DNA from 4 places in the Actinoplanes oblitus genome. Region 3 is predicted to be linked to each of the others. Evidence: riboswitches for the same ligand, from Rfam matches in the RefSeq annotation. Region 3 holds a riboswitch; each other region holds the start of a gene.
What was found. A riboswitch is a leader RNA that binds a small molecule or an ion and turns the genes downstream of it on or off. The one in region 3 is predicted to bind cobalamin.
Positions count from the first base shown of each region.

Region 1: linked by a shared signal. The riboswitch ahead of Actob_RS29225 (VWA domain-containing protein) and the one ahead of Actob_RS01060 (ABC transporter substrate-binding protein) in region 3 are both predicted to bind cobalamin.
Region 2: linked by a shared signal. The riboswitch ahead of Actob_RS02310 (ribonucleoside-diphosphate reductase subunit alpha) and the one ahead of Actob_RS01060 (ABC transporter substrate-binding protein) in region 3 are both predicted to bind cobalamin.
Region 4: linked by a shared signal. The riboswitch ahead of cobN (cobaltochelatase subunit CobN) and the one ahead of Actob_RS01060 (ABC transporter substrate-binding protein) in region 3 are both predicted to bind cobalamin.

Region 1 covers NZ_CP126980.1:6,470,367-6,478,102, reverse strand. Annotated here, with positions in the region: gene Actob_RS29245 (citrate synthase) at 1-880, shown strand, start outside; gene Actob_RS29240 (ArsR/SmtB family transcription factor) at 1,015-1,332, shown strand; gene Actob_RS29235 (SRPBCC family protein) at 1,329-1,847, shown strand; gene Actob_RS29230 (VOC family protein) at 1,863-2,213, shown strand; cobalamin riboswitch at 2,276-2,454, shown strand; gene Actob_RS29225 (VWA domain-containing protein) at 2,442-4,601, shown strand; gene cobO (cob(I)yrinic acid a,c-diamide adenosyltransferase) at 5,153-5,752, shown strand; gene Actob_RS29215 (cobyrinate a,c-diamide synthase) at 5,746-7,101, shown strand; gene Actob_RS29210 (cobalamin biosynthesis protein) at 7,150-7,539, shown strand; gene Actob_RS29205 (glutamate--cysteine ligase family protein) at 7,716-7,736, opposite strand, start outside.
Region 2 covers NZ_CP126980.1:506,300-514,035, forward strand. Annotated here, with positions in the region: gene Actob_RS02300 (hypothetical protein) at 1-916, shown strand, start outside; gene Actob_RS02305 (DUF6346 domain-containing protein) at 935-1,531, shown strand; cobalamin riboswitch at 1,584-1,790, shown strand; gene Actob_RS02310 (ribonucleoside-diphosphate reductase subunit alpha) at 1,917-4,283, shown strand; gene Actob_RS02315 (ribonucleotide-diphosphate reductase subunit beta) at 4,283-5,278, shown strand; gene Actob_RS02320 (peptidase) at 5,427-6,203, opposite strand; gene Actob_RS02325 (VWA domain-containing protein) at 6,203-7,498, opposite strand.
Region 3 covers NZ_CP126980.1:223,043-230,778, reverse strand. Annotated here, with positions in the region: gene Actob_RS01085 (ABC transporter permease) at 1-401, shown strand, start outside; gene Actob_RS01080 (VOC family protein) at 453-1,214, shown strand; gene fliQ (flagellar biosynthesis protein FliQ) at 1,286-1,555, opposite strand; gene Actob_RS01070 (ABC transporter ATP-binding protein) at 1,676-2,476, opposite strand; gene Actob_RS01065 (FecCD family ABC transporter permease) at 2,473-3,516, opposite strand; gene Actob_RS01060 (ABC transporter substrate-binding protein) at 3,513-4,442, opposite strand; cobalamin riboswitch at 4,530-4,664, opposite strand; gene Actob_RS01055 (DUF4229 domain-containing protein) at 4,875-5,207, opposite strand; gene Actob_RS01050 (hypothetical protein) at 5,220-5,645, opposite strand; gene mqnE (aminofutalosine synthase MqnE) at 5,655-6,824, opposite strand; gene Actob_RS01040 (NlpC/P60 family protein) at 7,178-7,736, shown strand, end outside.
Region 4 covers NZ_CP126980.1:8,116,846-8,124,581, forward strand. Annotated here, with positions in the region: gene cobN (cobaltochelatase subunit CobN) at 1-3,082, opposite strand, end outside; cobalamin riboswitch at 3,118-3,237, opposite strand; gene Actob_RS36070 (precorrin-3B synthase) at 3,534-4,892, shown strand; gene Actob_RS36075 (precorrin-8X methylmutase) at 4,892-5,509, shown strand; gene Actob_RS36080 (precorrin-2 C(20)-methyltransferase) at 5,682-7,385, shown strand; gene Actob_RS36085 (cellulase family glycosylhydrolase) at 7,558-7,736, shown strand, end outside.

The sequences.
Region 1 (7,736 bases), 3.6 Mb from region 3:
GGCGGTGACCGCGCTGTCCACGTTCTACCAGGACGCGCTCGACCCGCTCGACGACGAGCAGGTGGAGATCTCCGCGATCCGGCTGATGGCGAAACTTCCGACCATCGCGGCGTACGCCTACAAGAAGTCGATCGGCCACCCGCTGCCGTACCCGGACAACTCGCTCGACTACGTCGAGAACTTCCTGCGTCTGACGTTCGGCCTGCCGACCGTCAACTACGACGTCGACCCCAAGGTCGCGAAGATCCTCGACATGCTGTTCATCCTGCACGCCGACCACGAGCAGAACTGCTCCACGTCGTCGGTGCGGCTGGTCGGCTCGGCCCAGGCGAACCTGTTCGCCTCGGTCTCGGCCGGCATCAACGCGCTGTCCGGCCCGCTGCACGGCGGCGCCAACGCGGCGGTCCTCGAGATGCTCGAGCAGATCCGCAAGGACGGCGGCGACGTCAACTCGTTCGTCACCCGGGTGAAGAACAAGGAAAAGGGCGTCAAGCTGATGGGCTTCGGCCACCGGGTCTACAAGAATTACGACCCGCGCGCCGCCATCGTCAAGAAGGCCGCCCAGGAGATGCTCTCGACCCTGGAGACGCCGGACCCGCTGCTGGACATCGCGTTCCAGCTCGAGGAGATCGCACTGCGCGACGACTACTTCGTCTCCCGCAAGCTGTACCCGAACGTCGACTTCTACACCGGCCTGATCTACAAGGCCATGGGTTTCCCGACGAAGATGTTCACGGTGCTGTTCGCGATCGGTCGCCTGCCGGGCTGGATCGCCCAGTGGCAGGAGATGATGCACGACCCGGCCAACAAGATCGGTCGCCCGCGGCAGATCTACACCGGCTCGCCGGTGCGCGACTTCGTGCCGATGTCGCAGCGCTGAGAGGGTCCGGCGCGGACTCGGAGGCGGAGCCCGACCCGGACTGTCGAACGGCGCCCCACCGGTTCTCCGGTGGGGCGTTTTTCGGCACTGAACATGCCTTGACAGTTATATTTCCGGAGCGGCATGTTGGGGGTGTGGACGTCCTGGAGGTGCTCGCCGAACCGGCCCGCCGGCGCATCGTCGACGCGCTGCTGACCCGCGAGGCGAGCGTGAGCGACCTGGTCGGCGCGCTCGGCATGAGCCAGCCGGCGGTCTCCAAACACCTGCGGGTGCTGCGCGAGGCCGGCGTGGTCTCCGTGCGCGCGCAGGCCCAGCAGCGGATCTACCGCCTCGAGGCGGCGCCGTTCCGGGCGCTGGACGGGTGGCTGCGGCCGTACCGGAAATTGTGGGAAAGCCACCTGGACGCCCTGGACAGACATCTCGCGTCGACAACATCGGAGGGGGAACCGTGACCGGACCGCTCACCGAGGCCAGCGTGGTCGCCGACGGCGACCGCTGGACCCTGATCTTCATCCGCGAGCTGCGCCAGCCGCCCGAGCAGGTGTGGCCCGCGCTGGTCGACCCGGACCGGCTCGACCGCTGGGCGCCCTTCACCGCCTCGCGCCCGCTGACCGAGACCGGCCCCGCCACCCTGACCATGGCCGACGGCGACGAGCGCACCGCGCTGCCCGCGCAGGTGCGCCGGGTCGAGCCGCCGCACCTGCTGGAGTACACCTGGGGCGAGGACCTGCTGCGCTGGGAGCTGGAGCCGGCCGAGGGCGGTACCCGGCTGACGTTGCGGCACACGCTGGCCGATCGGGACATGGACGCGATGGTCGCGGCCGGCTGGCACCTCTGCGCGGACGTGCTGGGCAGGTTGCTGGCGGGCGAGGAGGTCACCGCGATCCGTGGCCGGGACGCGATGAACCACGGCTGGGAGAGACTGCGCGACCACTACGCCGCCGTCTTCGCCGGGCGGAATCAGTAGTCTAGGGTCGCGATCATGACCGTAATCGGACTTCAGCGCCTTATCGTGTCGGTAGCGGACCTGGCCCGGAGCCGGGCTCTCTATCAGGAGGTGTTCGGTCTCGCCGAGAAGTCGGCGTTCGGGGACCTCGTGACGCTCACCGTTCCCGGCACGACCACCGAGCTGATGCTGCACCGGCGGCCGCCGACCTCGGGGCTGGCCGGGGTGGCGATCAGCTTCCGGGTGGACGACGTCGACGCGGTGACCGCCGCGGCGGAGAAGGCCGGGGCCACCGTGATCGACGCGCCGGAGGACCAGCCGTGGGGCGAGCGGCAGGCGGTGCTCACCGACCCCGACGGGCACGTGCTCTGCCTGGTCTCGGTCTGACGGCCCGGGGCGGCCGGTGTGATCTCGCTGGTCGTCGTTTGACGGGCCCGGCCCGCGGTCGGAAAGATGGGACCTCGAGCGGTTGCGGAGGAACCCGGTGCGAATCCGGGACGGTCCCGCCACTGTGACCGGGGAGCGACCCGCTGACGCGATCAGCACGCCACGGCCCGCCGGGCCGGAAGGTGAGCGGGAAACGGCGATCCGGGAGTCAGGAGACTCCGGCCGCTCGTGACAGCCGACGCGCGGGCGTGGACACCCGCCGGGAGGGAACACCCTGTGACGACTCCGTACCCGTTCTCCGCCGTGGTCGGCCTCGACGACCTACGCCTCGCCCTGCTGCTGACCTCGGTCTCCCCGGCCGTCGGCGGCGTCCTGGTCCGCGGCGAGAAGGGCACCGCCAAGAGCACCGTCGTCCGGGCCCTCGCCGCCCTGCTCCCACCGGTCACGGTGGTCCGTGGCTGCCGCTTCGCCTGCGACCCGGCCGCGCCCGACCCGGACTGCCCGGACGGCCCGCACACCGCCGACACCCCCGCCGCGCACCGCCCGGCCAGCCTCGTCGAGCTACCGGTCGGCGCCACCGAGGACCGGGTCGTCGGTACCCTCGACATCCAGCGCGCCCTGGCCGACGGCGTCAAGGCGTACGAACCGGGGCTGCTCGCCGCCGCCCACCGCGGTGTGCTCTACGTCGACGAGGTCAACCTCCTGCCGGACCACCTGGTCGACCTGCTCCTGGACGCCGCCGCGATGGGCCGCGCCCACGTCGAGCGCGACGGCGTCTCGGTCAAGCACGCCGCGCGCTTCCTGCTGGTCGGCACGATGAACCCGGAGGAGGGCGAACCCCGCCCCCAGCTGGTCGACCGGTTCGGCCTGGTGGTCACGGTCGCCGCCCCACGCGACGCCACCCAGCGCGCCGAGGTGGTCCGCCGCCGCCTGGCGTACGAGCTGGACCCGGCCGGGTTCGCCGCCCGCTTCGCCGCCGACGAGCGGGAGTACGCCGCCCGGATCGCCGCCGCCCGCGCCATCCTGCCGGCCGTCGTGCTGCCCGACGCCGAACTGGACCGTATCGCCCGGGTCTGCCTGGCCTACGGGGTCGACGGCATGCGCGCGGACATCGTGGTGGCCCGCTGCGCCGTCGCCCTGGCCGCCTGGCACGGCCGCGACCGGGTCACCGCCGAGGATGTCCGCGACGCGGCCCGCCTGGCCCTGCCGCACCGCCGCCGGACCGATCCGCTCGACCCGCCCGGCACCGACGAGGAGAAACTCGACCAGGCCCTGGCCGAAGCCGACCGGCAGGCCCGGGAGGAGGCCGCGGGCGAGACCCCCGACGACCCGCGGCCGGACGACGACCCGGACGGCGGTCCGGACGGTGACCCCGGCGGTCCGGACGACCGCGGCCCGGGCGGCGGTCCCGGCGGTGGCAGCCCGCCCGGCGGTCCGCAGGGCGGCGCCCCGGCCGCCGCCGACACCCCGATGCCTGCCGGCACCCCGCCGGACTCGGGTCCCGGCGCGGCGCCAGGTGACGGCCAGGCGGCGGCACCCGCCCAGGCCGGTGCCGCGTTCCGGCCCCGCACGCTGCGCATCGCCGCCCGGGGCGACGGTGGCCACACCGGCAAGCGGTCCCCTGCCTACGCCCGCCGGGGCCGGGTCATCGGCTCCCGCAAGCCGGTCGGCAAACTGGCCGGCGCGCCGCACCTGCCCGCCACACTCCGGGCCGCGCTGCACCGCGGTGCCCTCGCCACCGGCCGCGGCCGTGCCACCGGCGGCGCCGGTGGCCTGCTCGGCGTCGAGCCACGGGACCTGCGCGAGGCGATCCACGTCGGCCGGGAGGCGAACCTGGTGCTCTTCGTCGTGGACGCCTCCGGCTCGATGGCCGCCCGCAAGCGGATGACCCTGGTCAAGACCGCCGTGCTGTCCCTGCTCCGGGACGCCTACCAGCGACGCGACCGGATCGGGATGATCACGTTCCGGGGCGCCGACGCCGACGTGGTGCTGCCGCCGACCTCCAGCCACGAGGTCGGCGTCATGCGGCTCGCGGCCCTGCGCACCGGTGGCCGTACCCCGCTCGCCGCCGGCCTGCGCGCCGCCGCCCGCACCATCGCCACCGAACGCCGCCGCGACCCGCGCCGCCGGCCGCTGCTGATCGTGGTCACCGACGGCCGGGCCACCAGCGGCCCGGACCCGCTGCTGCTGGCACCGGCCCTCGCCGGGGTGGCCACCGTGGTCGTCGACTGCGAGTCCGGCCCGATCCGGCTGGGCCTGGCCCGCCGGCTGGCGGCCGCGCTGCAGGCCGACGTGATGCCGCTGGAGCGGTTGGAGGCGGCTGCCGGGCGAGGTCGTCCGGGGGGCGGTGCGGTGCCGGCGGATCGCGCCTATCGCCGGGTGGCCTGAGGGGCGGAAGGGCGGGTTGCCGATCGGGGTTCGCCGTTTCCGGCGTGGTCGGCGCAGGGTGCTGGTCGATCGTGGCGCGGTGGCTGGTGGACTCGCTCTCCCGGACCGCTCGCTCCCACGGCCCGCCCTCTCCGGGGGAGCCCCCGCAGAGCAGTGTGGCGGAGGGCCGGGGGCGGCGACAGGCAGCCTGTGGACGAAGCGCCGATGTGGAAACCCGACGACGGCGGGCGGTCTGGTGTACCGGGGAGCCGGGCGCGGCTGGTGGGCGGCCCGCTGTACCGGCGGGCGGCGGCCGGCGGGGCGCGGACCGCAGGTGGCGGACGGTCCGGCGTACCGGGAGCTGGCGGTCCGCGGGGAAGCGGACCGCAGGTGGCGGACGGTCCGGCGTACCGAGAAATGGCGGTCCGCGCAAGAGCGGACCGGGAGCCCACCGCCACCCGGCCCGCCGCCGCGGGGACGCGGGCGCCGGTGACCCCGGCCCGAGACAGGGCGCGCATCGCGAAGATGGGCGCAGCAGGAGCGACAATCATGCCGCGAGGGAGAGCGACGACATGCCGCAAGGAAAAGTGACCACCGTGCCCGACGACGGGCTGACGACGCGGCAGCGGCGGCGGCAGGCGGTGTTCGCCGTGCACACCGGGCCGGGCAAGGGCAAGTCCACGGCGGCGTTCGGGATGGCGCTGCGGGCGTGGAGCGCCGGGTGGCCGATCGGGGTGTTCCAGTTCGTCAAGTCGCAGAAGTGGAAGGTCGGCGAGGAGACCGCGCTGAAGGCCCTCGACGGGGTCAATGGGACGCCGGTGACCTGGCACAAGATGGGGGAGGGCTGGTCCTGGATCCAGCGGGCCGGGACCGAGCGTGATCACGCCGCGGAGGCCGCCGAGGGGTGGGCGCAGATCAAGCGGGACCTGGCGGCCGAGACCTACAAGTTCTATGTGCTGGACGAGTTCACCTACCCGATGAAGTGGGGCTGGGTCGACGTCGCGGACGTGATCGAGACGCTCGCGGAGCGGCCGGGCACCCAGCACGTGGTGATCACCGGACGGGATGCGCACCCGGACCTGATCGCGGCGGCCGACCTGGTCACCGAGATGACCAAGGTGAAGCATCCGATGGACGCCGGCCGCAAGGGCCAGCAGGGCATCGAATGGTGACGATCCCGCGGGTGGTGATCGCCGCGCCGGCCTCCGGGCACGGCAAGACCACGGTGGCCACCGGGCTGCTGGCCGCGTTCGCCGGGCGCGGGGTGCCGGTGGCGCCGTTCAAGGTCGGTCCGGACTACATCGACCCGGGATACCACGCGCTGGCGGCCGGCCGGCCGGGGCGCAACCTGGATCCGGTGCTGGTCGGCGAGCACCTGATCGGCCCGCTCTTCGCGCATGGCTCGCGGGGCGCCGAGCTGGCGATCGTCGAGGGGGTGATGGGCCTCTACGACGGGCGGACCGGTGCCGGCGAGACCGGCTCCACCGCGCAGGTCGCCGAGCTGCTCCAGGCCCCGGTGATCCTGGTGGTCGACGCCGCGGCGCAGGGGCGGTCGATCGCCGCCGTGGTGCACGGGTTCCGCAGCTTCGGGACGGTCCGGCTGGCCGGGGTGATCCTGAACCGGGTGGGTTCCGACCGGCACGAGCAGATCCTGCGGGACGCCTGCGAGGAGGTCGGCACGCCGGTGCTGGGCGCGCTGCGGCGGGCCGGCGCGGTGGCGGCGCCGTCCCGGCATCTCGGGCTGGTGCCCGCCGCGGAACGCCGGGCCGAGGCGCTGGCCTCGGTGGACGCGCTCGCCACGCTGGTCGCTGACGCTGTCGACCTGGACGCGGTGGCGGCGGTGGCCCGATCGGCGCCGCCGCTGGCGGCGACGCCGTGGACCCCGCAGGCGGAGACCCCGGTCACCGGCCGCCCGATCGTCGCGCTCGCCGGTGGTCCGGCTTTCTCCTTCGCGTACGCGGAAACCGCCGAGCTGCTGACCGGAGCCGGCGCCGAGGTGGCGGTGGTGGACCCGCTGCGCGACACCGCCCTGCCGGACGGGGCCCGCGCCCTGGTGGTCGGTGGCGGCTTCCCCGAGGTGTACGCCGCCGAGCTGTCCGCCAACGAGCCGCTGCGCAAGGCGGTCCGGGAGCTGGCCGCGGCCGGTCATCCGATCGCCGCCGAGTGTGCCGGCCTGCTCTGGCTGTGCCGGACCCTGGACGGCGCCCCGATGTGCGGGGTCCTGGACGCGGAGGCGGCGATGACGCCGTCGCTGACGCTGGGGTATCGGGACGCTGTCGCGCTGACCGACAGCCCGCTGGCGGCGGCGGGTACCCGGGTCACCGGGCACGAGTTCCACCGGACGACGGTGCATCCGCGATCCGGGCTGCTGCTGTCGCCGGCCGGGGGTGCGGCGTGGGCCTGGCGGGGCGCGGATCCGGAGGGTTTCGCGTCGTCCGGGGTGCACGCGTCCTACCTGCACCTGCACTGGGCGGGGCAGCGGGGGATGGCGGAGCGGCTGGTGCGCGCGGCGGCGGCGTGATCGCGGCCGGGGCCGGTGCGGCGTGATCGCGGCCGGGATGGGTGCGGCGTGATCGCGGTCGGGATCGGGGCTCGGGCCGGGACCGGGGTGGCCGAGCTGGCGACGGCGGTGGCGGCGGCGCTGGCCGAGGCGGGGCTGGAGGTGCTGGACGGGACGGTGCTGGCGACCCTGGACCGGCGGGCCGCCGAGCCGGGGGTCCGGGAGTTGAGCAGGGTGCTGGGGTGGCGGCTGGTCGCGTTCGGCGCGGGCGAGCTGGCCGGGCAGGCGGTGCCGGGGCCGAGCCGGGTGGTGGCGGCGGTGGTCGGCACGCCGAGTGTGGCGGAGGCGGCGGCACTGCTCGCGGCGGGGACGGCGGCGGAACTGGTGCTGCCCAAGCGGGTGCGCGGCGGCGTGACGGTGGCGATCGCGCGCGGCGGCCCGCGGGCGGAGCCGGGCTGAGCCGCGGGGGACCTGCCCGGACGGGAGGATGCGGGACGGCCATGGCCCCGGGGCCGGGTTGGGGGTGACCGGGACCAGCGGCGACCGCCCGGCGGTCGCCGGACGGTCGCCAGCCCGGACATGATCGCGGGTAGCCACGGGGAGGTGGCGCGGGCGTATCGAATCCGGATTCTGATCTAGGAAACCTCCCACTCGTG
Region 2 (7,736 bases), 280 kb from region 3:
CTTCACGGCAGGTGACTGGTTCGCCGGTACCGGCAACTTCGCTGTCCTGGGACTGAGTGCCCTCGGTGCGGTCATCGACCCGTTCCAGGCGGTCTTCGCGGCGGGCGTCGGCTGGCTGATGGAACATCTCGAACTTCTGCGCCAGCCGTTGGACTGGTTGGCCGGCGACCCGAAAGAGATCGAGGGTCACGCGACGACCTGGCGCGAGATGCGAATCCGTACCTACAAGACGGTGGAGTTCTTCGCAGGCCAGGTCGCTTCCAACACGGCGTCCTGGGAAGCGGAGGCAATCACCACGTACCGCGCGAAAGCAGCGGGAATGGCTGATGCCGTGCTCGCGCTCGGCGAGGTGGCCGGCGCCATGTCGGAGGCCACGCTGATCGCCGGGTCGATCGTGGGTGTGGTGCGCAACACCGTACGTGACCTGATCGCGGAGGTCGTCGGCGCGGCGATCTCGAAGGCGGTGCAGGCACTGCTGGTCGTGACGATTCCCAAGGTTCTGGCCGAAGTTGCGCTGCTGGTCGCCAAATACACCGGACGGATCACCCGGGTTCTGCAGCGACTCACCGAGGCCATCGCCGAGCTCGGCGGCAAACTTCCGATGGTGGCGGCGGTCTGTTCCCGGGTCAGAACCCTCATGGACGATGCCGTCTTCGGGTCGGTGTTCCTGAACTCGGCCAAGCTGGCCGAGGCGGACGGTTATCTCGCGGACAGTGAGGGCGCTCGGGCCGCGTTCAAGGCGGCATACCGGGCGTTCGACCAGGCCGACGAAGCCGTCTACGGTACGAAAGCAAAGGTCGCCGTGGATGCCCTGCGAGAAGGAATCAAGGGCAACAGCCTCCAGAACGGTAGTGCCACCGGAGATGCGATTCGCAAAGGCGGATCGGCGCAACCGCACATTGAAATTCCGCAATGAGGTGCAAAGGGGTGCGTGATGACTGATGAGAACCGCGCGGCCTACCGCAAGCGCCGCATGGCGGAGATCCTGGCGGAAGCCGAGGCCAACCGTGCCCGGTCGCGTGCTGCGCGGAAGGCGGCGGAGGCGGTCGAGTATGGGCCTCTCGCGTGGTTGCGCACTGTCCTGTTGGCTCTTGGTCTCTTGGCCGTCTCATTCCTGCTGATAGCCACCGCGATGACCGTCTCCCGCTTCACCGGTGCCGACTTCGCCGACGCTGATCGGACCGGGGTGGCCACGGTCGAGCGCTGCGAGCGTCGCGGGCCCGTCAGTCTGAGTGGATTCGGCTATTACAACGTCTGCACCGTGTCGATCGGATGGAGTGGAAGGTCCTCCGTGAAGATCGACAAGCCGGGTTTCTTCACTGACGAGAAACCCGGTGACACCTTCACGATCGGCGAGAACCCGGGCAGCCGGGGCCGTGTCGGGTATTCCCGTGCCGAGGTACCCGATCGTGGGTGGGTCACCTTCATCGGCGTGGTGATCTTCGGCGCCGGCCTGATTCCCGTCCTCTTCGTTGTCGCCCTCGTTTGGGAGGGGATGCGGAGGCTGTTCCGCCGTCGGCAACGTCCGTGAGGGGCGCGCGACACACCATGTGGCGTTGCGCTGCGTGTGGCGTACCCATATATAGTCTGCGATCGCAGCTGGTTCGGCCGCTCCCCGGAGCGGCCGAGGCAAGAGGGAATCCGGTGTGAGACCGGGACTGCCCCGCAGCGGTGAGTGGGAACGACCGCCGTCATGAAGCACTGGGCCGGGGAGGCCTGGGAAGCGACGGCCAGTAGGCATGAGCGATGCGCCCGCGAGTCCGAAGACCTGCCAGCGCGCCGCACGCGACCGTGTGCGGCGGTCGAAGGCCGCGTGGGACGGCCGACGCCTCGTGCTCCGCGCATGCCCGCATGCCCGGAGGCTGGTGTCTTCCCGCGCGTGCTCCGGCCGTGTTGACTCGCGAGGGAAGAGGGCCATGACGCTCACGCCGGAAAAGACGACAGTCCCGGACCAGCGCCGCCAGGTGATGCGGGTACGCAAGCGCGACGGCGAGCTGGTGCCGGTGGACCTGAACCGGATCGTCGCGGCGGTGGAGCGGTGGACCGCCGGGCTGGACGAGGTCGACCCGCTGCGGGTGGCCACCAAGACGATCAGCGGTCTCTACGACGGCGCCACCACGGAGGAGCTGGACAAGCTCTCCATCCAGACGGCGGCCGAGCTGATCGGCGAGGAGCCGCAGTATTCCAAGCTGGCCGCCCGCCTGCTCATCGACCTGGTGTCGCAGGAGGTCCGCGAGCAGGGCGTCACCAGCTTCGGCGAGTCCATCGCGCTCGGGCACGAACAGGGCCTGATCGGCGACGACACCCTCGCCTTCGTCACGAAGTTCGGTGCCGAGCTGGACGCGGCGATCGACCTGAGCGCGGATCTCCGCTTCGAGTACTTCGGCCTGCGCACCGTCGCCGACCGCTACCTCCTGCGCCACCCGACCAAGCGCATCCCGATCGAGACCCCGCAGTACTGGCTGCTCCGCGTCGCCTGTGGCCTGTCGGCCAACCCGGACGAGGCGATCGGCTTCTACCGCCTGATGTCGAGCCTCGCCTACCTGCCCAGCTCGCCCACGCTGTTCAACTCGGGCACCCGGCACACCCAGATGTCGAGCTGCTTCCTGGTCGACTCGCCGAAGGACGAGCTGGACTCGATCTACGAGCGGTACCACCAGGTCGCCAAGCTGTCGAAGTTCTCCGGCGGCATCGGCATCGCCTGGTCCCGGGTCCGCGGCCGGGGCGCCCTGATCCGGGGCACCAACGGCAGGTCCAACGGCATCGTCCCGTTCCTGAAGACGTTGGACGCCGGGGTCGCCGCCGTCAACCAGGGTGGCCGGCGCAAGGGCGCGGCCTGCGTCTACCTGGAGCCGTGGCACCCGGACATCGAGGAGTTCCTGGAGCTGCGGGACAACACGGGAGAGGAGTCCCGGCGTACGCATAATCTGAATCTGGCCAACTGGATCCCGGACGAGTTCATGCGCCGGGTCGAAGCCGACGAGGACTGGCACCTGATCGATCCGTCGGACGCTCCGGAATTGCCGGATCTGTTCGGGGAGGCGTTCGCCGACGCGTACCGAAAAGCGTCTGGGAAAGCAGTTAAAACGGTCAAGGCTCGGGACCTCTACGGGCGGATGATGCGGACGCTGGCGCAGACCGGCAATGGCTGGATGACGTTCAAGGATCGGTCGAACGCGCTGTCCAACCAGACCGGCGCGCCGGGCAACACCATTCACCTGTCCAACCTGTGCACCGAGATCCTCGAGGTGAACAGCGACGACGAGACGGCCGTCTGCAACCTCGGCTCGATCAACCTGGGCGCGCACACCACCGCCGGCGGGGTGGACTGGGAGCGGCTGCGGGAGACCGTGCGCACCGCTGTGGTCTTCCTGGACCGGGTGATCGACATCAACTACTACCCGTCGCGGCAGGCGGCCGCGTCGAACCCGCGCTGGCGCCCGGTCGGTCTCGGGCTGATGGGGCTGCAGGACGCGTTCTTCACGCTGCGGCTGCCGTTCGACTCGGCCGAGGCGAAGGAACTCTCCACCCGGGTCCAGGAGGAGATCTTCCTGACCGCGCTGGAGACGTCGGCAGGGCTAGCCGCCGAGTTCGGGCCGCACCCGTCGTTCGCCGAGACGCGGGCCGCCCGCGGGCAGCTGCACCCGGAGCTCTGGGGGGCGACCGTCAGCCAGGACGCGCGGTGGGCCGCCGTCAAGGAGCGGATCGCGGCGCACGGCCTGCGCAACTCGCTGCTGATCGCGATCGCCCCGACCGCGACCATCGCGTCCATCGCCGGCTGCTACGAGTGCATCGAGCCGCAGGTCTCCAACCTGTTCAAGCGCGAGACCATGTCCGGCGAGTTCCTGCAGATCAACACCTATCTGGTACGCGAGCTGAAGTCCCGTGGCCTGTGGAACGCGGGTGTCCGGGAGCAGATCAAGCGGGCCGAGGGATCGGTGCAGGAGATCGCCGCGCTGCCGGCCGACGTGCGGGAGATCTTCCGGACCGCGTGGGAGCTGCCCCAGCGTGCCCTGATCGACCTGGCCGCCGCGCGGGCGCCGTTCATCGACCAGTCCCAGTCGCTGAACCTGTTCCTGGCGGCGCCGACCATCGGCAAGCTGTCGTCGATGTACCTCTATGCCTGGAAGTCCGGGCTGAAGACGTCGTACTACCTGCGCTCGCGGCCGGCGACGCGCATCCAGCAGGCCACCGTGGCGGTGCCCGCCCTGGTGACCATCGGCGACGCCGAGGCGCTGGCCTGCTCCCTGGAAAACCCCGAATCGTGTGAGGCGTGCCAGTGATGTTGCTCGACCCCGGAATGGACCTGACCCTGCGGCCGATGAAGTATCCGCACTTCTTCGACCGGTTCAAGGACGCCATCAAGAACACCTGGACGGTCGAGGAGGTCGACCTGCACGCCGACCTGGCCGACCTGGCGGTGCTGTCGGACGCGGAGAAACACCTGGTGAGCCGGCTGGTCGCGTTCTTCGCCACCGGTGACACCATCGTCGCGAACAACCTGGTGCTCAATCTGTACCAGCACATCAACTCGCCGGAGGGCCGGCTTTACCTGTCCCGGCAATTGTTCGAGGAGGCCGTGCACGTCCAGTTCTATCTGAACCTGCTGGACACCTACGTGCCGGATGAGCGGGAACGGTTCGAGGCGTTCGCGGCGGTGGAGAACATCCCGTCGATCGCGCGTAAGGCCGAGTTCTGTTTCAAGTGGATCGACTCGATCTTCGAGCTGCGTTCCCTAACCTCCAAGGCGGACCGGCGGGCGTTCCTGCTCAACGTGATCTGCTTCGCGGCGTGCATCGAGGGGCTGTTCTTCTACGGCGCTTTCGCGTACGTGTACTTCCTGCGGTCGCGCGGTCTGCTGCAGGGCCTGGCGTCCGGCACGAACTGGGTCTTCCGCGACGAGAGCATGCACATGGCATTCGCCTTCGACGTGGTCGACCAGGTCCGCCGGGAGGAACCGGATCTGTTCGACGCGGAGATGGAGCAGCAGGTGCGCGACATGCTCGCCGAGGCCGTCGAGTGCGAGGTGCAGTTCGCCGCCGATCTGCTGGAGCAAGGGGTCAGCGGGATGTCGCTGGCCGACATGCGCGAGTACTTGCAGCACGTCGCCGACCGGCGCCTCCAGGTGCTGGGCATCGAGCCGGTCTACGGCAGCAAGAACCCGTTCGCCTTCATGGAACTGCAGGACGTCCAGGAATTGTCGAACTTCTTCGAACGCCGCGTCTCGGCCTATCAGGTCGGCGTCACCGGAAGCGTCACGTTCGACGACGACTTCTGAAATCGAGGACATTCCTTTACGCGCGTCCGCCGCAGTGCGGACCGCATGCTCCCGCGCGGGCCGGGTGCGGCGATCTGGCCGCTGCGCGTCCAGAACGATCGCCGCACCCTTCATTGCCCGCGGGTGGTCTCGCTTACCGCGTTTTCGGTCAGACGCCTCGGCGTCGCCGGGTCAGGGAGAAGCCGAACAGTCCGGTGAGGGCGGCGAGAATGCCACCGCCGGCGGTCCAGAACCAGCGGCCGGAGAAGTCCGGCAGCCAATCCGTGCTGAAGCTGCTCTCCTCGGCCTCCGCCGTCGCCGACGGAGACGGCGCGGGCGCGGTCAGGACCGTGCCCGGCTGGTTGTCCGGGACCAGCGGCTTGGCGAGTTCGCCCTGGTCGGCGTCCTGATCGCCGGTCGGGGTGCGCAGGGTCAGGCCGACCTTGAGCGGCAGGCCCAGATCGGTCTCGGGCACCGCGGTGCTGGACAGGCGTACGTAGTAGGTGCCGGGAAGCGGATCGCCGTCCTGCGGCTCGGCCCACGAGCGAACCTGCCGCAGCCGGCATCCCAGGGTCACCTGGGCGTCGTCCTTGCCGGCCACCGGGCTCTGCTCACCCGCCACGCAGGCCTGCCGGCGGCGTAGCCCGTCGAAGACCTCGATGATCCACGACTCGTCGCCGGTGCGTCCCTTGTCCGGCAGGGCGACAGTGGCGGTGAGGTCCGGGCGCTGCCCGGCCTCGGCGGTGAACTGCCAGTACAGGTAGTCGCCGGTGACCGCGCCGACCTGCACCGGCTGGCTCGCGCCGATCGGCACCGCGGTCAGGAACGAGGTGCCGGCGAGGTTCACCGCCGGGGCCGGGGACGGGTCGTCGGCGAAAGCCGGGGCGGGGACGGCGGCGATGCCGACGATCGCGGCACCGGCCACGGCGAGGTGCTTGATCCGCATCAGTTCTCCCTCCAGGTGGCCACCCAGTAGCGGGTGATCCAGCCGGCCAGCACGCCGGCGACCAGCCCGGCGATCGCCAGGACCAGCAGGAACAGGAAGCCGCGGCCGAGGCCGGGGGCATCCGGGGCGTGTGACGCGTCGACCAGGTCGATGCTCAGCTCGACCGGCATGCCGGGGGCACCCGCCGCGGTCGCCGTCGAGGCGAACGAGTTGCTCACGATCAGGCAGAGCTCGGTGGAGGTCGCGGCCGGTTCGTCGACGTCGCTCTCCGCAGCCTCCGCCGAGGCCTTGGCGTCCGCCTTCTGCTCGTCGGCCGACCAGCGCAGGCCCGCGGAGAGGACGTCCGCGCGCCCGCTGCCCGCGTCGACGCCGCGGACCAGCTCACGGCCGTCCTTCGTCGCGGCCTTGAGGAGCACCCCGTAATCCGGGTTCAGCGCCCGGTCGAGCGAGATGCTGACCGAGGCGCGCAGCTCCTGGTCGGGCTGCACGGCGACCCGGTAGAAGCGGTGCTCGCTGATCTTCTCCCGGTCGGTGTAGACGCCCGGGGCGAGCAGCGGCGCGTTCGTGCAGTCCGCGGAGCCGGTGACCACTGCCGGTTGCACCGGCGGCGGCACCGCGGCCCGGTCGACCAGCTGCTGCACCCGGTCGGTCAGCTCCTCCTCGCTGGTCGCCGCGGCGTAGGTGCCGCCGGTCGCGGTGGAGATGCAGACCAGCTGCTTGCGGGTCTTCTCGTCCGGGGTCAGGCCGAGCGTGTCGACGACCAGGTGAGTGCCCCGGGCGGCCAGTTCCCGGGCCACCTCGCACGGGTCGGGCGGGGTGCAGGTGTCCTCGCCGTCGGTGATCAGGACGATCCGGCGTACCGAATCGGTGTCACCGAGATCCTCGGCGGCCTTCTTCAGCGCCAGCCCGATCGGGGTGTACCCGGTCGGCTTCAGCGTGGCGATCGCGTTCTTGGCCTGGACCGCGTTGACCGGCCCGACCGGGACGATCTGCTGCGTGTCCTTGCAGGCGATCTTCTTGTTCTTGCCGGAATAGGTGGCACCCAGCACCCGGATGCCGAGCTGAGTGTCCTCCGGGAGCGCGTCGACGACCTTGTTGAAGGCGCGCTTGGCCACCGCGATCCGGGTTTCGCCGTCGATGTCGGCGGCGCGCATCGAGCCGCTGACGTCGAGAACCAGCTCAACGCGGGGTGGTTCGGAGGGTTCGGTCTCGTCGGCGAGCGCCGGGGCGGCGCCGAGCAGGGTGGCGGCACCGATCAATCCAGTCGCCACCACTATGGACAGACTTTTGTGGATCACGCGCCAAGATCATAAACGTACGTCTCGTCCAGGATCGTTGGGGTTCCCGGCTGGCCGGACCCTTGTGGGGTACCGGCTCGCCGGGTCGCGACGCGGGTTCGCGTCGTGCCTCCGGCATCGCTTGTGGCGCGTTCTCCAGCCGGCCGCTCTTCGGCCGGCGAGCTTTGGCGGTTTCGTCTCCGAGCTTTCGCCCCGAGCTCTCGTGTCCGAGTCGTGCCCCGAGCTCTCGTGTCCG
Region 3 (7,736 bases):
TGGTGATCATCGCGGCGCTGTTCACCCCAGCCTCGGTGAGCGGGCCGGAGTTGCTGGCGGCGGTCGCTGTCACCGCCGTCATCTCGGTGCCCTTCATCCTGATGGGCCTCTCGATCGGGTACTCGCTGCCGCAGAAGGCGGCGATAGTGGTGGCGCAGGTGCTGTTCCTGCCGCTGGCGTTCGGCGGCGGCCTGATGACCTCGCCCGACTGGCAGCCCGGGTTCGTCGGGACCATCGCGCCCTATCTGCCGACCGGCGGCGCGGTCCGTCTCATGTGGGCGGCCGTCGGTGACTACCCGTTCCGGTGGGGCTCGGCGATCTCGCTGCTGGCCTGGACGGTCGCGCTCGGCGGTCTCGCGGTCGGGGCGTTCCGGCGTGACGAGGGCCGCCGATTCGGCTAGATGACTGACAGTTTCCTCCCCGGGCTGGTGACCGGATGGGACCATGCGGCTATGACCGCTCCATCGCCCGGCGTGCCCAACTGGGTGGATCTGGCCACGTCCGACCTCGACGACTCGATCCGGTTCTACACGAGCCTGTTCGGCTGGACCGCCGAGGTGTCCGGCGCCGACTTCGGCGGATACACGACGTTTCTGCTCAACGGGTTGCCGGTGGCCGGGGCGGGACCGCTGTTCGGCGAGGGACAGCCGACGACCTGGAGCACGTACCTGGCGACCGACGACGCCGACCTGACGGCGGCCCGGGTCGAGGCCGCCGCCGGCAAGGTGCTGGTGGCGCCGTTCGACGTGATGGACCAGGGGCGGATGGCGGCGTTCCTCGACCCGGCCGGCGCGCCGTTCAGCGTCTGGGAGGCCGGGATGATGCGCGGGGCCGAGGCGTTCGACGTGCCCGGCGCGCTCACCTGGAACGAGCTGAACACCCGGGATGTGGACGGCGCGCGGAGCTTCTACGGCGCGGTCTTCGGGTGGACGTTCCGGGAGGCGCAGGTGGGCAACCTGCCGTACCTGCTCTGCGACAACGCGCACCAGCCGGTCGCCGGGATCCAGCCGATGATCGGGGCGGGGTGGCCGGCCGACATCTCGCCGTACTGGCTGGTGTATTTCGCGGTCGGGGACTGCGATGTGGCGGCGGAGCACGCGTTCGCGCTCGGCGGCCGGGTGATCGATCCGCCGACGACCATCTCGATCGGGCGGTATGCGGTGCTGGCCGACCCGCAGGGGGCGACGTTCGCGGTGCTCGCCGGCCGACGTTGAGCAGCGATCCGGGCCACCGGCTTCGCGCGGTGGTGCGGGTCCGCAATGATCCGGTGCCTGCCCGGAACCGATCAGCGCAGCAGGTCGGGGATCCGGTCGAACAGCTGCGTGGTGTAGGTGATCATCTCGTGCAGCATCCAGTTGCCGGCCAGCAGCAGCACCGCGCCGATCGCGACAGCCTTCGGCACGAACGACAGCGTCGCCTCCTGGATCTGCGTCACCGATTGGAACAACGAGATGGCGAACCCGACCGCCAGCGCGGTCAGCAGCACCGGCGCGGACAGCTTCGCCGCGATCGTCATCGCCTGCAGCCCCAGCTCAACCACCATCGTGTCGGTCATACCCCACACTTCGGGCGAAACCCCGGCCCGCCGAGTGCAGACCGGTTACACCACGGTTGCCATTCGGTTCACCCGCACAGGAAACCTCAGGTCACCGCCCCCGCTGCCGCGCAGCCCGGCTCACCGGCGGACGGCGACCACCAAGGGCCCACGATCACCCGGGATGATCCGGACCTGGACCCGGTAGTGCTCGGCGAGGTTCTTCTCGGTGAGCACCTCGGCGGGGGTGCCGGCGGCGGCCACCCGGCCGGCGGACAGCAGGACCATCCGGTCGGCGTACTCGCCGGCCGTGGAAAGGTCGTGCATGGTGGCCAGCACGGTGAGCGAGCGTTCCGCGCGCAGGCGATCGACCAGTTCGAGGACCTCCTGCTGGTGGCCGATGTCCAGGGCACTGGTCGGCTCGTCCAGCAGCAGGATCTCGGCGCCCTGGGCCAGCGCACGGGCCAGGAACACCCGCTGGCGCTCGCCGCCGGAGAGGGTGTCCAGGCGGCGGGTGGCGAACGGCAGCAGGTCGAGCACGGCCAATTCCTCGTCGACCACCGCCAGGTCGGTGGCGGATTCCCGGCCGAGCGGCGCGATGTACGGCGTGCGGCCCAGCAGCACGTAGTCGAAGACGGTCATCGCGGGCGGGACCACCGGGTTCTGGACGACCACCGCGACGGTCTTGGCGCGCTCCCGGCGGTGCAGTTCGTCGACCGGGCGGCCGTGCAGGCGGACGGTGCCCTGGAACGGGAGCAGGCCGGCCACGGCGCGCAGGGCGGTGGACTTGCCGGCGCCGTTCGGACCGATCACGGTGACCCACTCGCCCTCGGCCACCTCCAGGTCGACGCCGTCGACGATGAGGGCGTGGTCCAGGCGTACCGTCAGATCGGCCACCAGGATCGCCGGGCCCGGCCGCCGGCCCGGACCGGAATCGGTCATGTCGTCACCCCGCGGCTGGTGCGCAGGACGACGATGAAGAACGGCGCGCCGAGGAACGCGGTCACCACGCCGATCGGGATCTCCGCGGCACCGCCGGCCACCCGGGCCAGCAGGTCGGTCAGGGTCAGGAAGGCCGCGCCGAACAGCAGCGACAGCGGCAGCAGCGAGCGGTAACTGGGCCCGCTGAGCAGGCGCAACGTGTGCGGGACGATGATACCGACGAAACCGATCAAGCCGGAGACGGAGACCGCCGCGGCGGTGCCCAGCGAGGCCGCGACGATCAGCAGATAGCGGCTGCGCTGCGGATGCAGGCCGAGGCTGGCGGCCTCCTCGTCACCGACGGTGAGCACGTCGAGTTCGCGGCGCTGGGCCAGCACGATCGCGGCGGTCAGGACGGTGTAGGGCAGGACGGTCAGGACGTCGTGCCAGCCGGCCGTGCCCAGGCGGCCGAGCAGCCAGGAGTACACCTCGCGCAGCGACTCCACATGGCGTTGCAGCAGATAGGTCTGTATCGCGGAGAGGAACGCGGAGACCGCGACCCCGGCCAGGATCAACGCGCCGGGTGATCGATCACGGCCACCGGCGGCGCCGAGAAGCCAGGTCAGCGCGACCGCGACCAGGGCGCCGAGAAAGGCCGCCACCGGTACGCCGATCGGCAGCCCGGCCGTCGCGTCGGCGGCCGGGCGCAGCACGATCACCGCGGTCACCCCGAGCCCGGCCCCGGCCGCGACGCCGAGCAGGTGCGGATCGGCCAGCGGGTTGCGGAACGCACCCTGATAGGCCGCCCCGGCCAGGGCCAGCATCGCGCCGACCAGCAGTCCGAGCACCACCCGGGGCAGCCGGAGCTCGGTGAGGATCGCGACCTCGCGCTCGGTCAGGCCGCTGTGCAGATCCACCCCGGGAATCAGGTTGAGCAGCTCGGCCGCTACCGCGCCGGGCGGCAGCGCGACCGAGCCGAAGGCCAGACCGGCGGTGACCGCGACCAGCACGGCCAGCACACCGGCCGCCAGCCAGGCCGGGCGAAGCCCGGCCGGCCTCATGAGGCGGGAATCGTGCGGACCGCGTCGGCCACGGCCTTCACGAGATTCACGGTACGCGGACCCCAGCGCGAGGCGATGTCGTCGTCCAGCGGGTAGATCTGCGCCTTGCGCACCGCCGTGATCGAGGACCAGCCGGTACGCGCCTTGACCGTGCCGACGGTCTGCTTGCAGCACTGCGTGTCGGCCAGGAAGACGGTGTCCGGGTTCGCCTTGACCAGTGCCTCCGCGGAGAGCTGCGGGTAACCGCCCTTGCTCCCGTCGGCGTCCGCGGGGTCGGCGACGTTCTTCATCCCGAACAGGTCGAACACCCCGCCGATGAAGGTCTTCGAAGTGGCCGAGTACAGCTCCGGGCCCAGCTCGTAGTAGTAGCTGAGCGGCTTGGCGTGTGCCGGCACCGCCTTGACCAGCTGATCGATCTCGGCCTTCATCTGCTCGTTGAGCTTGGTGGCCTCGGTACCGTGCCCGGTCAGCGTGCCGAACTCGGCGATCTCCCGGTAGGTGTCGTCAAGGGTCTGCGCGGCCGGCGACAGGAACACCGGGATCTTGAGTTTGCCGAGCTGGGCGACGATCTGGTCGGCGTCGCCGGAGAGCACCACCAGGTCCGGGTCCTTGGCGGCGATCGCCTCGGCGTTCGGCTTGAAGCCGGACAGGTCGGTCTTCGGGGCACTCGCCGGGTAGTCGGACTGGTCGTCGACGGCGGTGACCTGCGGACCGGCGCCGATCGCGAACAGCATCTCGGTGGCGGTAGGACTCAGCGAGACGATCTTCTCGGGGCGTTTGTCCAGGGTCAGCGTGCCGACCGTGACCGGGAAACTGGCGGCCGGGCCGGCCTGCGGCTCGGCGGGCGTGCCGGCCTTGTCGTCACTGCCGCATCCGGTGAGCAGCAGAGTGGCCGCCGTGGCGGCGGCGAGAAGCGCGCGCTTCATCGAGGTCCTCCTGTCGGTCGGGTGTGGTGCATCGCCGACAGGGCCTGGACGGCCGCCGCCTGCGAGACGCCCCTCCCCGGGAGCGTGGGTTCGCGACCGCTCCCAGGCGACCTGGCTAGACCTCACATGGAGGGATCACAGTTGCGGGACAGCTCCGGTTTCCCACCGGCTTCGCTGCGGCGCGGTCTCTGAAACGCTATCCCAGAGCGCGGGCGATGGTTGCTCGACCTCGGGGTCTGTTCCGTCGGACACGTCGGTTTTGCCGGCGTTTCCGGGTTCCGGGCGGGTTCTTTCCGGCCTCGGCCTTCTTCTCGCGGCCCTTTCGGCCCTCGCCCCTGCTCCGGGCCGACCCTCGGTTCGTACTTGTCGGCTTCGGTCTTGCTCTCGCGGCCCTTTCGGCCCTCGCTCGTGCTCCGGGCCGGCCCGCGGTTCTTACTTGTCGGCTTCGGTCTTGTTCTCGCCGGGCGCGGTGTCGGATTGCGCGTCGGCGGCAGCGACCCGGTCCCCGGCCGCGGCAGCGACGTCGTCACCGGCCAGGGCGGAGCGCAGCCGAGCCTTCTCCGCGGCGCGGCGCTGGGCGGCCGAGCCGAGCTGCTCGGCCATCTGGTCGCGCCACTTGCGCAGCAGGAAGAACGCGAAGCCGGCCGAGGCGACGAACGCGATCATCGCTTTCACCAGGATGTTCAGCGGCAGCGGGAAGAGCGCGGCGAACACCACCACGAACAGGCCGAGGCGGCCCAACGTGTACTTGACGGCGGGACTCATGATCTCTCTCCCTCAGCCGGACCGCTGGCGGAGCCAGCGGAGGCCGTAGAACCAGACGAAGCAGTACACGACCGTAGCGGTCACGGCGCCGGCGCCGCCGCTCACCAGGGGTGGAGTGTACGGCGCGACCACGCCGGCGACGGTCATGCCGGCCGCCGCGCCGAAGCCGATGCCGAGTGCGGCCGCCAGCACCCGGTCGGCGCCGAAGCCGGCGGCCCGGAACTGCTCGACGAAGAGCCAGGTCGGCAGGATCAGGATCAGCCAGCCGTTGGTCCGGCCGAAGTCCGCGACCCGGGTCAGCGCCAGCACGCCCTCCAGGACGAGCACCACGGCGATGCCGACGACCAGGCCGGCGAACGCCGCGCCAAGCAGGTCGCCGACCGTCTCCACCGGGCCCGGGTCGCGCCGCAGGCCGCGAGAGCTCCGCTGCTGAGTCATCCGGAAACCCTAGGCCCAGACCTTCTGCGGCTCGCTGCGCCGCTCGGCGAGGCTGGCCGGCTTGTCATACTCCCGGACGACCTCGTACCGCGTGTTGCGCTCGACCGGCTGGAATCCGGCATCCCAGATCAGGTGTAGCAGGTCGTCGCGGTGCATGGTGCTGGGCGTGCCGTACGAGTCGGCGTCGTGGGTGATCTTGTATTCCACCACCGAGCCGTCCAGGTCGTCGGCGCCGAAGTTCAGCGAGAGCTGGGCGACGGACAGGCCGTGCATGACCCAGAAGCACTTCACGTGCGGCACGTTGTCGAAGAGCAGCCGGGAGACGGCGAACGTCTTGAGCGACTCGGCCGGCGCGGCCATCGTGGTGCGCTCCTGGATCCGGTTACGGACCTTGCCGTCCGCCGAGTCGTGGAAGTCGTGCTGGTAGCGCAGCGGGATGAAGACGGCGAAGCCACCCGTCTCGTCCTGCAGCTCACGCAGCCGCAGGACGTGATCGACCCGGTGCCGGGGCTCCTCGATGTGCCCGTAGAGCATGGTGGCCGGCGTCTTCATGCCTTTCTGGTGGGCCAGCCGGTGGATCCGCGACCAGTCCTCCCAGTGGCAGGCGTGGTCGACGATGTGCTGCCGGACCTCCCAGTCGAAGATCTCGGCGCCACCACCGGTCAGCGACTCCAGCCCGGCGTCCATCAGCTCGTCGAGGATCTCGCTGGCGGAGAGGCCGCTGATCTTCTCGAACCACTGCACCTCGGTGGCGGTGAAGCACTTGAGCTTGACGTTGGGCAGGGCGGCTTTCAGCTCGCGCAGCACCTTCGGGTAATAGCGCCAGGGCAGCGAGGGGTGCAGGCCGTTGACGATGTGCAGCTCGGTGAGCTGCTCGTCCTCCATCTCCTTGGCCTTGGCGACCGCCTCGTCGATGCGCATCGTGTACGCGTCCTTCTCCCCCGGCTTGCGCTGGAAGGAGCAGTAGGCACAGCTGGCGGAGCAGACATTCGTCAGGTTCAGGTGCCGGTTGACGTTGAACATCACCCGGTCGCCGTTCAGCTCGGTACGCTTGTGGTGCGCCAGCCGGCCGAGCCAGGCCAGGTCGTCGCTCTCGTAAAGCGCGACACCGTCCGCGCGGCTGAGCCGCTCACCGGCGTAGACCTTCGCCTCCAGGTCACGCTTCAGCCCGGCATCCATGTGCGCCCCTCTCCCGTCGTCGCCGTCGAGACTACGTCCCGGGTCTGACAACCGGCACGCCGCCGGGCAACGGGAGGACGTGTCTCACGTACTGGGAAGTAACCGAAATTGATGATCTTAAAGTTTCTGAGACGTGCCGCCGACCTGCGCAAACAAGCATGATCAACAATAAGTCGAAAGATTCTCAGGGTCCTTTCATCTTCTTTCGATCGACAGCGGTGCGCCGCCTGAGGTATGAACCTTTAGGAACGACTAGCGACGGTCAGCCGACCGCCGCGGACGGGGAGCTCATGTCGAAGGCATTGCGGTACGGACGGCGTCCCACTCGCTCCGTGCATGCGCGACTCCGCCCCGTGACCTATTCGGCGGCGGTAGCCGCAGCGCTCGCTGCGCTGTTCCAGCCGATCCCGGCCATGGCCGCGCCCGGCGACGACCCGGTGCTCGCCGCCGGCATCCCGGACACCGGCTCGCGACCCACCACCGTCGGCGCGCTGGTGCTGCCCGGCACCCCGGTCAGCCCGACCGCCACGCCCAGCACCATCCCCGGCTCGGCCACCAACCCGGCCCTGCAGAAAATCGAGAAGGGTCGCTTCGAGGTCGACCAGCTCGGCGACGAGTTGCTCAAGCTGAAAACCGACCGCGACCTCGCGCAGTCCCAGGTGACCACCGCCCTGCAGCGGGTCACCGACGCGCAGGCCAACCTGCGGGACGCGCAGACCAACGCGACAGCCGCCGCCGGCGAGGCCATGCAGCAGGCCGCTGCGGTTCCGCCGGGCGCGCTCGACTCCGGGCTGATCGGCCTCGACCAGCTCGCCCGCCTGCAGCGCGGCGAGGCGCCGAGCGACGACACCGCGGCCCGCCGCCTGGAGGCCGCGCAGGTGGCCGCCCAGGTCGCGCTCGACGAGCAGACCA
Region 4 (7,736 bases), 1.9 Mb from region 3:
TCATCCCGCCGTGGTACTGGAAGTAGTCGTCGGAGTCGGCGATGTCGTGCTCGCGGGTGTCGATGTTCTTCGCCGCGACGTCGATTCTCCGGTACGCGTTCTCCATGTCCCCCCGCGCCGGCACCCCGTCCAGGTCCCGCCCGTACGCGAACCCGCCCCACACCGCGTAGACCTCGGCCAGGTCGGCGTCGTCCCGCCAGTTCCGGCTGTCGATCAGGGGCAGGATGCCGGCGCCGTACGCCCCCGGCCGGGAACCGAAGATCCGGGTGGTCGCCCGCCGCCAGTCGCCGTGCTCGCCCTGATCGCGCAGGGCGTGCTCGCGGACGTAGTTGTCCGGCTCGTCCAGCTCGGCGACCAGCTTGACGGCGTCGTCGAGCATCGCCACGACGTGCGGAAACGCGTCCCGGAAGAACCCGGAGATGCGGACCGTCACGTCGATCCGGGGCCGGCCCAGCTCCGCCCGCGTGATCGGCTCCAGCCCGGTGACCCGGCGGGAGGCCGGATCCCAGATCGGGCGGACCCCGATCAGCGCCAGCACCTCGGCGATGTCGTCACCGGCGGTGCGCATCGCGCTGGTGCCCCAGGCGGAGAGGCCCACCGATTTCGGCCAGGCGCCGTAGTCGGCGCGGTAGCGGGCGAGCAGCGAGTCGGCCATGGCCTGGCCGGTCTCCCAGGCCAGGGCGCTGGGGATGGCCTTGGGGTCGACGGAGTAGAAGTTGCGGCCGGTGGGGAGGACGTTGATCAGGCCGCGGAGCGGGGAGCCGCTGGGGCCGGCCGGGACGTAGCCCCCGTCGAGGGCGTGCAGCACGTGGGTCAGCTCGTCGGTGGTGCGGGCCAGTCGCGGCACCACCTCGGTGGCCGCGAACTCCAGGACTCGCCGGACCGCTTCGTTGTCCGAGATCCCGGAGGTGTCGGCCGGCCAGCCCTTCTCCTCCATCGTGGTGATCAGTGCCCGGGCCTGAGCCTCGACGGCGTCGGTCTCCGCGGTGCTCGCGTCCTCGGTCAGCCCGAGCGCCTCCCGCAGGCCGGGCAGCGCCGCGACCTGGCCGGCCCACATCTGCCGGGCCCGGAGCATGGCGAGCACCAGGTTGATCCGGGCCTCGCCGGTCGGCGCCGCGCCGAGCACGTGCAGGCCGTCCCGGATCTGCACGTCCTTGACCTCACACAGCCATCCGTCGATGTGCATGATGAAGTCGTCGAACTCTTCGTCGTCCGGCCGATGCGCCTGGCCCAGGTCGTGGTCCATCTTGGCGGCCTGGATCAGCGTCCAGATCTGCGCCCGGATGGCCGGGAGCTTGGCCGGGTCCAGGGCGGCGATGTTCGCGTGCTCGTCGAGCAGCTGCTCGAGGCGGGCGATGTCCCCGTACGACTCGGCCCGCGCCATCGGCGGGATCAGGTGATCGACGAGCGTGGCGTGCGCCCGCCGCTTGGCCTGCGTGCCCTCCCCCGGGTCGTTGACCAGGAACGGGTAGATCAGCGGCAGGTCACCGAGGGCCGCGTCGGTGCCGTCGGACGCGGACATCCCCACGTTCTTGCCGGGCAGCCACTCCAGGTTGCCGTGCTTGCCGACGTGCACCACGGCGTGCGCGCCGAACTCGTCGGCCAGCCAGCGGTAGGCGGCCAGGTAGTGGTGGCTGGGCGGCAGGTCGGGGTCGTGGTAGATGGCGACCGGGTTGGCCCCGAAGCCGCGCGGCGGCTGCACCATGACGACGATGTTCTCGTCGCGCAGCGCGGCCAGCACGATGTCGCCGTCGTCGACGTACAGCTCACCGGGCGGCGGGCCCCAGTGCCGCTCGACGCTCTCCCGGAAGTCCTCGGGGAGGGTGTCGAACCAGGACGTGTACCTGGCTGCCGGAATCCGCACGGGATTTCCGGACAGCTGCTCCTCGGTCAGCCAGTCCGGGTCCTGACCGCCGGCCGCGATCAGCGTGTGGATCAGGCCGTCGCCGTCGTAGTCGATGAAGTTCCCGACTTTGTAGCCCCTGTCGCGCAGCGCCGCGAGCAGCGCGACAGTCGACGCCGGGGTGTCCAGCCCGACCGCGTTGCCGATCCGCGAGTGCTTGGTCGGATAGGCCGACAGCATCAGCGCGATCTTCCGCTCGGCCGGCGGGACGTGCCGGAGCCGGGCGTGCGCCACGGCGATCCCGGCCACCCGCGCCGCGCGCTCCGGGTCGGCGACGTAGACCGACAGCCCGTCCGGGTCGATCTCCTTGAACGAGAACGGCACCGTGATGATCCGGCCGTCGAACTCCGGGATCGCCACCTGGGTCGCGGCGTCGAGCGGGGTGAGGCCGTCGTCGCTGGCCTCCCAGGCGGTCCGCGAGCTGGTCAGGCAGAGACCCTGGAGGATCGGCACGTCCAGGTCGGCCAGCACGCCGACGTCCCAGGCCTCGTCGTCGCCGCCGGCGCTCGCGGTGGCGGGGCGGGTGCCGCCGGCCGCCAGGACGGTGACCACCAGGGCGTCCGCTGTGCGCAGCTCGGCGAGGAGCTCGGGCGGTGCGGTGCGCAGCGAGGCCGTGAAGATCGGGAGGGGGCGGCCGCCCTTGGCCTCGATGGCCTGGCAGAGCGCCTCGACGAAGGCGGTGTTGCCGGCCATGTGGTGGGCGCGGTAGTAGAGCACCGCGACCGTCGGAGCGGGCGCGGTCGTCTCGGCCGGGGTCCGCCGCAGGAGGCCCCACTGCGGGCTCTCGGTCGGCGGCGCGAAGCCGTTGCCGGTGAGCAGCACGGTGTCGGAGAGGAAGTCGTGCAGCGCGACGAGGTTGTCCGCACCGCCCTGCGCGAGGTAGGTGTGCGCGTCGGCGGCGATACCGGCCGGGATGGTGGAGAGCTTCATCAGGTCGGCGTCCGGCAGCATCTCGCCGCCCAGGACGACCACGGGGATGTCGCCGCCGAGCAGCGCGTCCAGCCCCTCCTCCCACGCGCGGCGGCCGCCGAGGATGCGGACCACCACCAGCTCCACCCCGTCGAGCAGGGCGGGCAGGTCGGCGACACCGGTGCGGGCCGGGTTGGCCAGCCGCCAGGCCGAGCCGCTGGCCCGGGCGCTGAGCAGGTCCGTGTCAGACGTCGACAGCAGCAGAAACACGCGTGCGCTCCCCCTCGGGGTCCGCGCCCCGGGTAGTAAGAGATCAACGGCGACCGGAGTTCCTGGCTCCCGGGCAGTGGCGCCCGGTGACAGTGGCGGGACCGCGCCGGACTCGCACCGGCTTCCTCCGCGGCGTCGCCGCTCGATTCACTTGTTCCGGTACACGCTATCGGACGGCCGGGGGCGGCTGGTCCGCGACGCCACTGAGGGTGCGGCCTGCCCGGTTTGTTCCCGCCGCGCCGCCCTCGCGCTCACCGCCCTGCCCCGCTCGCTCCGTCCCTGCCGCGCCTCCGCCGCGTCACGCTCACCGCGCCCATCTCGCCGTCATGCCGCGCCGGCTGCCCTTCGCTGCGCTGCTCGGCCGGAGTGGAGTGTGACGCCGCTGACGAAGTTGTGATGCTGCCGACCCGAGATGGCGTTGTTGTCGGCGGCCGCCCGTAGTATCCGGGCCGTGACAGCCCACCGACAGTCCGACACCGACGCCTGCCCCGGCGCGCTGCGGTTGCATGCCGCTGCCGACGGGCTGCTGGCGCGCGTCCGGCTGCCCGGTGGCCTGCTGACCGGCGCCCAGCTCGGCCTGCTCGGCGAGCTCGCGGAGGAGTTCGGCGACGGCCGCCTGGAGTTGACCTCCCGGGCAAATCTGCAGCTCAGAGCGCTGAAAGAGGGCGACGCCGCGCGGTTGGCCGATCGCTTGCGCGATGCGGGGCTGCTGCCGTCACCGACCCACGATTCGGTACGCAACATCGCCGCCCCACCACTCGCCGACGCCCGCGTGCGGGAGTTGGTGGCGGAGCTGGACGCCGCGATCCGCGCCGATCCGGAGCTGGCCCGGCTGCCCGGCAAGTTCCTGTTCGCGATCGGTGAGGTGCCGCTCGCGGCCGATGTCGCGGCGATCCCCGGTCCGGCGGGCGCGTTCGCGCTCCGGTTCGGCGGGCGCGACACCGGGCTGCGGGTGGATGCCGGCGCGGTGGTGCGGGCGCTGGTCGTGAGCGCGCACGCGTTCCTCGCCGAGCGGGAGGAGCAGCGGAGTGGCAAGGGTGCCGCGTGGCGGTTGCGGGAGCTGGCCGACGGGCCGGGGCGGGTCTCGGCGCGGGTCGTGGAAACGCTCGGTTTGGCGCCGGTGGCGGCGAGCCGGCCGGTCACCCTCAGCGGACCGCCGGGGGCGGCGGCCGGGGACGTGAACGCGGCGGTGCTGGTCGGCGTGGTGACCGATGGCGATCAGTGCGCGGCGGGGGCTTTGGTGCCCTTGGGGCGGCTCGAGGGCACCCAGACGAGAGTCTTGGCGGAGGCCAAGCGGCTGGTCGTCACGCCGTGGCGCGGTGTCCTGGTGCCCGGTCTCACCGCTGCCGAGGCGGCGTCCTGGACCGAGCGGCTGGCCGCGGCGGGGCTGGTGGTGACCGCGACGTCCCGGTGGACCGGGGTGACGGCCTGCGCGGGGCGGCCCGGGTGTGCGAAATCGCTGGCCGACGTGCGGTCCGACGCCGAGGCGGCGAGCCGGTTCGTGGCCGGGCTGCCGGTGCACTGGGTGGGCTGCGAGCGAGCGTGCGGGAGCCCGGCGGGCGCGCACGTGCGGGTCGAGGCGACCGGCGCCGGTTACGCGGTGACCCGCAGGTCCGCTGACGGCCTGCTGACCGAGAGCGCCCAGGCGGTCGATTCGCCGCTCCGGCAAGCCGAGGCGGCCCGCTCCGGACCGGAGACGGGACTCCCGGTGAACCGGCTGCCGGAGGCGGCGACCGACGGCACGGGACAGACGGTGACATTCCCGGTGGATCCGCTGGGGGACGTGGTGGCGGGGGCGAGGAGAGGCTGATGGATTACGAACGGGACGGCGCGGAGATCTATCGGCGGTCGTTCGCCACGATCCGGGCCGAGGCGGACCTGGGCGGCCTACCGGCCGACGTCGCGCGGGTGGTGGTTCGGATGATCCACGCGTGCGGGATGGTGGACCTGGTGCGGGATGTCCGGTTCAGCCCAGGTGTGGCGATCGCCGCGCGGAAGGCGCTGCTGGACGGGGCGCCGATCCTCTGTGACGCCGAGATGGTGGCTTCCGGGGTGACCCGCTCGCGGCTGCCCGCCGGGAACGACGTGGTCTGCATGTTGCGCGACCCCGGCGTACCGGAAATCGCCGCACGCATCGGGAACACCCGCAGCGCCGCGGCCCTCGATCTCTGGGGTGACCGCCTCGGCGGTGCCGTGGTGGCTGTCGGCAACGCGCCGACGGCGCTGTTCCGGCTGCTGGAGATGGTGGCGGCCGGTGCGCCGCGGCCGGCGGCGGTGATCGGCATCCCGGTCGGCTTCATCGGCGCTGCCGAGTCGAAGGAGGCGCTGGCCGAGTCCGGTCTGGAATACCTGATCGTCCGAGGCCGCCGGGGCGGCAGCGCGATGACAGCGGCCGCGGTGAACGCCCTGGCCTCGGAAGCGGAGTGACGAGCGGCGCGGCGGCCGGGGTGGGCCCCGGGACCGGAATGACGAGCGGCCCAGCCGCCGGGGCGGACCTCGGGAGCGGAATGGCGACCGGGGTGCGGCGGCGACTGGTAAGCGGAATGACGGATGGCAGGGCGGCGGGGCGATGACCGGCGTCGCGGGAGTGGAACGGGACATGACGAACGACGTGGTTCGCGGGCGGCTCTACGGGGTGGGGCTCGGGCCCGGTGACCCGGAACTGGTGACGGTCAAGGCGGCGCGGCTGATCGGGGCGGCCGACGTGATCGCCTATCACGCGGCGCGGCACGGGCGCAGCAACGCCCGGGCGATCGCTGCCGGGTACCTGCGGGACGGGCAGATCGAGGAGGCGCTGATCTACCCGGTGACCACCGAGACGACCGATCACCCGGGTGGTTACCAGGGCGCCATCGACGAGTTCTACGAGCGGGCCGCGGCCCGGCTCGCCGCGCACCTGGACGCCGGGCGGGACGTCGTGGTGCTGGCCGAGGGCGACCCGTTCTTCTACGGGTCCTACATGCACATGCACAAGCGGCTGGCGCATCGCTACGAGACCGCGGTGGTGCCCGGCGTGACGTCGGTGAGCGCGGCGTCGGCGGTGCTCGGGCGGCCGCTGATGGAACGCGACGAGGTGCTCACCGTGCTGCCCGGCACGCTGCCGCCGGACGAGCTGGCGCGGCGGCTCGCGGCGACCGACTCGGCCGCGGTGATGAAGCTGGGGCGGACGTTCGACGGGGTGCGGACGGCGCTGGAGCGGGCCGGCCGGCTCAAGGACGCGTTCTACGTGGAGCGCGCGACGATGGCCGAGGAACGGATCGGGACGCTGGCCGAGGTGGATCCGGCGACCGTGCCGTATTTCTCGCTCGCCCTGCTCCCGAGCCCGGCGGCCACCGCCTTCGCCGAGGCCGAGACGGCGGGTCCGCCCACCGCTTCAGACCAGGCAGCGGCGCTGCCCGCCGCTTCAGGTCACGCAGCGGTCCTGTCCACCGAAGCTTCGATCCGCGCGGCGGCCCCGCCCACCGCTTCAGGACGGGCGGCGGGTCTGGCCGCCGGCGCTTCAACGGAGGCCGCGGGTCTGCCCGCCGGCGCGCGAGCCGGAGAAGAGGCCCAGGGCGGCGCGGTGACCGTGGTGGGGCTGGGGCCGGGTGCGGCCGAGTGGCTCACCCCGCAGGCGCGGGCGGCGCTGGCCGAGGCGGACGACGTCGTGGGTTACACGACCTACGTGGCGCGGGTTCCGGTCAACCCCCGGCAGCGACGGCACGCCTCGGACAACAAGGTCGAGGCGGAGCGTGCCGCGTTCGCGCTGGACCTGGCGAAACGGGGGCGCCGCGTGGTGGTGGTCTCGTCCGGGGACCCGGGGGTCTTCGCGATGGCCGCCGCCGTGCTGGAGGTGGCCGAGGATCCGCAGTGGAAGGACGTGCCGGTGCGGATCGTGCCGGGGCTGACCGCGGCACAGGCCGTCGCCTCCCGGGCCGGCGCGCCGCTCGGGCACGACTTCTGCGTGCTGTCGCTCTCCGACCGGCTCAAGCCGTGGCCGGTCATCGAGGGCCGGCTGGCCGGGGCGGCCGCCGCCGACCTGGTCATCGCGATCTACAACCCGGCCTCGCAGACCCGCAAGCAGCAGCTGGTCCGGGCGCGGGAGCTGCTGCTGGAGCACCGCGCGGCGAGCACCCCGGTGGTGGTCGGGCGGGACGTCGGCGGGCCGCGGGAGACCGTGCTGGTCACCACGCTGGGCGAACTCGATCCGGCCACTGTCGACATGCGCTGCCTGCTCATCGTCGGGTCGTCGCAGACCAGGGCGGTGACCCGAGCGGACGGCGAGACGATCGTCTACACCCCACGGCACTACCCGGGCGCCTGATCCCCGCACGGCGGTGGCTGACCATCGGCCACCGCCTGGGGAATGAATTCCCCGCTCCCGAACCGCAACGAAGGGCAACCGCACTGCATCGACGAGTTACCTGATGGCAACGCGCGCCGAGCCGATCGGAGGGGCCACTGAAAAGAAGACTCCGTGAAGGGCTCCTCCCACCATGTCTCTCGCTGGTCGCCGCGCTGCCATCCTGGCCTCTTCACTCCTCCTTTCGGTCCTCGCACAGACCGGCGCCGCCGAGGCGGCCACCCCGACGCCGACGCCGACCCCGGCGAAGAAAACCGGCACCCCGGTGACCAAGACCGCCACGCCGGTGACCAAGACCCCCACGCCGGTGAC